2 regions of the Paenibacillus sp. FSL R5-0887 genome follow, and region 2 is predicted to be linked to the other one. Evidence: riboswitches for the same ligand, from Rfam matches in the RefSeq annotation. Region 2 holds a riboswitch; the other holds the start of a gene.
The links. A riboswitch is a leader RNA that binds a small molecule or an ion and turns the genes downstream of it on or off. The one in region 2 is predicted to bind cyclic di-GMP.
Positions count from the first base shown of each region.

Region 1 (3,676 bases), 570 kb from region 2:
CTCGGATTTCTACCGCGAGAAGCGGTTCAATCAGGAAATCTGAGGATAACAGCGATCGGAAGTCCAAAATCCCTTGGAGTGGTTTCTACCTAACAAATTTTTTTAGTGCATCCGCTCGAAATAAGGCTAAGTGGAAGCTGACGTTTTGATAACAATTCAAATATGCTCGATTTCCATAATTCAAGGAGGGTTCATTCTATGAAAATGGTACTTCTATCAGGCGGTTCAGGTAAACGGTTATGGCCGTTGTCCAACGACTCACGTTCAAAGCAATTTCTAAAGGTACTTGAAAGCCCTCAAGGTGAACCAGAATCCATGGTACAACGTGTCTGGAGACAGCTGGAGGAAGCAGGGATGGCAGAATCATCTTATCTGGCCACCGGCCGCGGCCAAGTAGAAATGATACAAAGCCAATTGGGAAGTCATGTGCCGATTATCGTTGAACCGGAGCGTCGGGATACTTTTCCGGCTATCGCCTTAACAGCTACCTATCTTTATTCAGTGGCAGGTGTTTCTCCAGCGGAGACGGTAGCAATATTGCCTGTTGACCCTTATGTAGAAGCATCTTTTTTCGATACCATAGCTATGCTTGAGGGGACCATGCTGGAAAGTGGAGCAAATCTGGCTCTAATGGGTGTTGTTCCTGAACATGCCTCAGAGAAATACGGATATATTATTCCTACCACCGAAGAGGCGGGGGAAAATGGTTTTATGAAGGTGAGTCACTTTCAAGAGAAACCAGACCGCATACAAGCAGAACAGCTCATCGAACAAAATGCCTTGTGGAATTGCGGAGTGTTTGCCTTCCGCTTAGGGTACTTGTTAGATATTTTGCAGCGTAAAGGGTTGCCTTTAGGATATGAAGAATTGCAGAAGCAGTATAAGCTATTGTCTTCCATCAGCTTTGATTATGAAGTGGTGGAGAAAGAAGAACATATTGTGGTGCAGCCGTATGATGGATTCTGGAAGGATCTTGGAACGTGGAATACGCTGACAGAGGAAATGAGCAGCAAGCATGTAGGAAAAGGTTTTGTGACGGCGGATTCTGAGGGGACTTGCTTGATTAATGAGCTGGACATTCCGATTACGGTAATTGGTGCGAAGGATCTGATCATTGCGGCTAGCCCGGATGGGATTCTAGTTACCCATAAAGCTGAGAGCCCACGGATTAAAGAAGTGCTGAAGACCTTTGAACAAAGACCGATGTACGAGGAACGCCGTTGGGGCCATTACAAAGTTATTGATTATGTGAAATATGATGAAGGCAATGAAGTGCTGACCAAACGGATTTTTATATCCGAGGGGAATAATATCAGCTATCAATTACATCGCAAGCGTAGTGAAATTTGGACAATCGTCAGCGGCGAAGCAAGTATTGTGCTGAATGAGAAAAAACATAATGTGAAGGCTGGGGACGTGGTACGTATACCGGAAGGAACGAAGCACGCGATCCTTGCTTTGACGGATGTTGAGTTTATAGAGGTACAGACGGGGTCTGAATTAGTAGAAGAAGATAACATACGTATTACTTTAGACTGGAATGATATAGAACTACAACAATTCATTTCATAGGTCTAACCTATCTATTTAACCAATTCAAAATTTCTTGAAACAGGTAAATTGACTCAATTATCAAAAAAAGTCATAAAAACACTAAATATATCATTAATTGTCGTCGATACTTACGGTAAGAGAGATTATTTCTCTTAAATTGAAAAGGCAAACCTATCGAAAGGTAGGGACGCAAAGCTATAGGGCCTTCGAAAGAGTGGCAGCCTGGCTACCGAAAGGGAGATTATTTTGAAAGCTTACCGTACGTATCGATTGTTTGGTGCATTTCTGTCACTCGTCCTGTTTCTGACTGCACTTCCGCTTGCTGTTGGAATTTCGCCGTCTGTTGTCATAGCTGCTTCAAATTCTGGAACGCCAGTTACCCCAGGTGCCTCACCTGAAGCCGTAAAGCTGCTTAACTATTTTTACTCGATCTCAGGAAAAGGTATTATTGCCGGTCAACATGACTATTTAGAAAGTCCAGATGAAATTAACAATATGCTGAAGGGAACCAGCGGGCAATATGCGGCTCTTCACGGTTATGAAATGGGTGCGATCAGTGGTCAGTCCGAAGCAACGATGGCTTGGCAACGTCAAAATGTGGTGAACAGCGCCATCAACTGGAATAAAGCGGGCGGGATCGTAGCTATGACTTTTCATGCTAACCTGCCGGGCACCTCTTATGACTGGGATAATGTGAAAAAAACACTTAGCCAGAGTGAGTTCGATAGTTACGTTACACCGGGTACCAAGCAATATAACAATCTGATCGCTGAGCTTGATAAGGTGGCCGTCTCTTTAAAAAGCTTGCGCGATGCCAATGTTCCGGTGCTTTGGAGACCCTATCATGAAATGAACGGGAACTGGTTCTGGTGGGGGAAGAAAAATAACTTTTCTAAACTATGGAATATTATGTATGACCGTTTTGTTAACGTTCATAAATTAAATAATTTGTTATGGGTATGGAGTCCGAATGCTCCCAATGTTTGGTCAGATCCTTATGCGCTAACTTATCCAGGTGCTGATAAAGTAGATATTCTGGCAGCAGATATATACGAAAATGATTACCAGCAAAAATACTATGACAGCTTATTGAGTCTAGCCGCAGGCAAACCGATTGCGATCGGGGAGAATGGTGAAATGCCTAATCTGGAGAAGCTTCAGCAATCGCAAAGTAAATGGACGTATATGATGAGCTGGGGAAAAATGCTTTACGAGAATAACAGTGCAGACACAATCAAAACATTTATGAATAGCAACTATACCCTGACCAGAGATAAATTAAATACTGGTCTGGCACCGACACCTAGCGCCGCACCAGCGCCGGCACCTTCCGAAGAAGAGGGGGAGGCAGCAATTCCTCTCGCGAAGGGGCTTGCAGGAGAGTATTACAACAACATGCAGTTGTCGGGAGCAGCAGCTCTTAACAGAACTGATGCAATAATCGATTTCAATTGGCGGCAAGGCTCGCCGGATGCCGCCCTCGGGATTGATCGGTTCTCCATACGTTGGAGCGGTAAAATCAAGCCATTATATAATGAGCAATATACATTTTACACTACCTCAGATGATGGTATCCGTGTCTGGGTGAATGGGGAATCCGTGATTGATAGTTGGACTAAGCAAAGTGGTACTGAGCGTAAGGGCACTATAACGCTGAAGGCTGGCCAGCTATATGATATCAAGGTGGAGTATTACGAGAATGAAGGCGATGCGAGAGTCCGCTTGATGTGGGAAAGTGCTAGTCAAGCTAAAGAGACAGTTCCAGCAAGTGCACTTTTTCTTCCGGATGTCTCCTGATTGATGAAAATTAAAGGTCGATCCTTAGTGGCTCTGCGTTATTGCAGAGCTACTAAGCTATAGTCCTCATTAGGTCAGAAGACGATTGTCCGATAACAGGTATGTTTTTAACACCTGTGGAGGCAGTACAGCTACCGAAAGGAGGATTTATTTGCGTAAATATTATAAGAAAAACAGATTGTTGTTTACTATGTTACCGGTCTTTATTATTTTTTCCTTGCTGCCTTGGGGAGAGGTTAAAAGTCTTCCGAAGGCTATGAGTGTTTCTTCCTCCCTACCTCCGGCTATACCAAGTAATCCTTCGGCTTCTGAAGAAGCCAAGCAA
Region 1 covers NZ_JBBOCE010000002.1:1,024,786-1,028,461, reverse strand. The annotation lists gene MKY14_RS22595 (sugar phosphate nucleotidyltransferase) at 199-1,572, shown strand; cyclic di-GMP riboswitch class I at 1,709-1,788, shown strand; gene MKY14_RS22590 (glycosyl hydrolase) at 1,801-3,351, shown strand; gene MKY14_RS22585 (glycosyl hydrolase) at 3,503-3,676, shown strand, end outside.
Region 1: another riboswitch for cyclic di-GMP. It lies ahead of MKY14_RS22590 (glycosyl hydrolase); the one in region 2 lies ahead of MKY14_RS24980 (choice-of-anchor A family protein).

Region 2 (3,676 bases):
TGTTACCGTCGGTGTCGGTGTTGCCTCAGGCGTTACCGTCGGCGTTGGTGTTGGCGTCACTGTCGGCGTTGGTGTTGGTGTCGGCGTTGGTGTTGGTGTCACTGTCGGCGTTGGTGTCGGCGTTGGTGTCACTGTCGGCGTCGGCGTTGGTGTTGGTGTCGGCGTCACTGTCGGCGTCGGTGTTGGTGTCGGCGTTGGTGTCACTGTCGGCGTTGGTGTCGGTGTTGGCGTCACTGTTGGCGTTGGCGTTGGTGTTGGTGTCGGTGTCGGTGTCGGCGTCACTGTCGGCGTCGGTGTTGGCGTCGGTGTCACTGTCGGCGTCGGCGTTGGTGTCACTGTCGGCGTCGGCGTCGGTGTCGGCGTTGGTGTCACTGTCGGTGTTGGTGTCGGTGTTGGTGTCGGCGTTGGTGTCGGCGTCGGCGTCGGCGTCGGCGTTGGTGTCGGCGTCGACGTTGGTGTCGGCGTCGGCGTTGGTGTTGGTGTTGGTGTCGGTGTCGGCGTTGGCGTCGGTGTTGGTGTCACTGTCGGCGTTGGTGTCACTGTTGGCGTCACTGTCGGCGTTGGTGTCACTGTCGGCGTTGGCGTCGGTGTTGGTGTCACTGTCGGCGTTGGTGTCGGTATTGGTGTCGGCGTCGGCGTTGGTGTTGGTGTTGGTGTTGGTGTCGGCGTCGACGTTGGTGTCGGTGTCGGCGTCGGCGTTGGTGTTGGTGTTGGTGTCGGCGTTGGCGTCGGTGTTGGTGTCACTGTCGGCGTTGGTGTCGGTATTGGTGTCGGCGTCGGCGTTGGTGTTGGTGTTGGTGTCACTGTCGGCGTTGGTGTCGGTGTTGGCGTCACTGTCGGCGTTGGTGTCGGTGTTGGCGTCACTGTCGGCGTTGGTGTCGGCGTCACTGTCGGCGTCGGCGTCGGCGTTGGTGTTGGTGTCACTGTCGGCGTCGGCGTTGGTGTCACTGTCGGCGTCGGACATGGTGTTGGCGTCGGTGTCGGCGTTGGTGTCACTGTCGGCGTTGGTGTCACTGTCGGCGTTGGCGTTGGTGTCACTGTTGGTGTCGGCGTCACTGTCGGCGTTGGCGTTGGTGTCACTGTTGGTGTCGGCGTCACTGTCGGCGTTGGCGTTGGCGTTGGTGTTGGTCCAGGTTCATCACCATCGTATGGATAGTGGTGAAATTCACCACCACCAGTACCTTTGAGTGAAGCCGCCACTAAAGTACCGTTAATCTGACCATTAATAAAATCAACATGAGCATAGGGGGCAAGTATGCTTCCCATTACACCTATGCCTGCCATATCAAGATACGCAGCTTGGCTAAAGTTAAGCAAAATTTTCTTGCTGTTCAACACGTTATTAGGTAGAAATCCGAAGTTTTTCATTTTTACGTTAGAACCATCAATATTAATAATTGCAGTAGATCCTGAAGGAACATTTATTGTAATTCCGTAGGTATTAGAGACGTTATCTCCTGAAACATTAAAAACATTGACCGCAGGATCTGTACCTGTCAGGGTAAGGCTGCCATATTGGTACACTGTTGTTCCATTCGCCGGCAATGCTGCAAGTTCTGCTGATTTGTCCTTCAAAGACTGACCTACGGCTGAAAAGTCAATCGTACTCCCCTGTCTTTTTGTACCACCCTTGAGGAGCGTTACATTCCCTGAAAAATCTCCCCCGTGCACGATATTCCCATAAACAGTACCTCCGTTGAAAGTAAGATGCCCTCCAACAACAAGTGTGTCAGTCAGGGAAACCTCTGCAGCGGTCAACCTATCTCCAACACTATAGTTGGTTAAGTTAACGTTACCTCCAGCAGCAAACCTTCCTTCCGTATCCGAAACTGTTGTTATATCCCCTAGAATAAACACGTTGTAGACCGCTGCAATTCCCAATGTAGAAGAACTACTAGCTCCAGCAACTCCAGCTCCTAATGAGGAAAGCCCACTACCTACCGTCAAAATCCCAGCTAATACAAGCGAGAGTAACGGTTTTATTCTTCTTTTCAAATGGCACACCTCCTAAAACTATGATTTATATTAATCAGAATAATTACCAGAAACTCTAAAGGACCTAACAACAAAAAAGACCGCCAAAAAGAAGTGAAATTCCCTTCTCATGGCAGTCGGACGGTCATTGTGCCTTTAAGACACTTTAGACTCCTGGACTTTGCGTCCCGCCCTTTCAGACGGTTTGCTATTATCATGACTATATATATGTATTACACTGCAAGTCCAGAACTGGTAGCTGAAGCATTCTATCCAATAACAGTCTATGACTTTTAATACTTTTGAATTAATAACAGTTTAGCTCCCGACACCCACAATTGTCAATCAATTCCTTTCGATAATTCCCCGCATTAGTACCACACAAAAAAAGCGCCTAAAGGCGCTTCGCATAAGGTTTTTCATTAAATTTTAAAGTAACTGTATATAGCCCAATATGGATATCCATAAGGGAACACTCAAAATTAAACCAAAAAACAATCCACGCTGGAGGCTGCCCTCTTTTTCCATCATAATTCTCCTTTATTTGCGTTCGATACATTAATTTTTATTATTACAATTTTTAATATAATTTATTCTTCGTTATTAAGTTGTGAATTTAATCACATTGGATAAGCTGTTTAGAAATACCATTGATTATTTTTGGAATATCGGGGTAGAATACGAATATACGTTCCTATTAGAGGTGATGAGATTCATGCATAGAGCAGAAAGCAGGGACAACATGCTGGTGAAATCTTATTTATTGCTTCCGATGATTTTATCAGCTTTCGAACGGGACTCCGCCATTTTATCTACACACTTACGAACACCCGCCCCTTATCTGGAGGTGCTTGGAACAGCTGCTGCAGTAGCTACAACAGATCTAAGGGATGTTCGTGCAGAAATGAGAAGACGGGGAATCAAGGTGTATGAGCAAAACAGACTTAATACTGGAATTGAAGCCAAGTATATATGTCGTGGCTATCATGAACGAATGCTGCTGTTGAATGACATTGTTGCGGCTCAGGCTGCCATCCATATGCGCAGATACCTAGGGCTGGATATTTCATCTTTTAAGAGTTACGAAGAACAGTACCAGATTAAGTAAAGCTGTATAGAAGCCGCTGCGCTCTCTCCCCCCGATCAATTAGTGAACAAAAAAATAGGCCTTACCATGGGAGTTGGCAAGACCTGAGAGAGATATACCACAAAACACTGGGGGGTGTTTGGTGTCTCTAATATATACCTCGAACCTGAAAAAAAGCTGATAGGCACATAAAAATTACATTAAAAATATTGTTCGCCGTTCAGAAGTGATTAGAGTGCTCCCACAAGCTTAGCCGACCTTTAGCTGGAATTGGATGGCTTAATGGATGAACCCCTTCAAGCTTCCAGGCAAACCGTCCTTCACTATAGTCGCCAAAATCATATTCATTCCCATTGATCCATTCCCTTAAATCCACCTCTGGAGTAACCACATAACATCCCGCGAGCTGACCTGTAGCAATAATAGCTCCTGTCGGCAAATTATTCGCTGTATAGCCATGTTTCGCCAATACTGATTTGTACGGTTCCTGTTCACAAATCTTTTTGTCAATCCTCACTCCGGCATGGATGCCTAACTCGCCGCGGTAGGCTGTTCTCCATGAACGAGTTTCAAACTCTTTTTCACCAAGAGCAATTAAGGTCGCCCAAGGCTGCC
Region 2 covers NZ_JBBOCE010000002.1:1,598,638-1,602,313, forward strand. The annotation lists gene MKY14_RS24980 (choice-of-anchor A family protein) at 1-1,995, opposite strand, end outside; cyclic di-GMP riboswitch class I at 2,104-2,194, opposite strand; gene MKY14_RS24985 (hypothetical protein) at 2,690-3,082, shown strand; gene MKY14_RS24990 (ASCH domain-containing protein) at 3,282-3,676, opposite strand, start outside.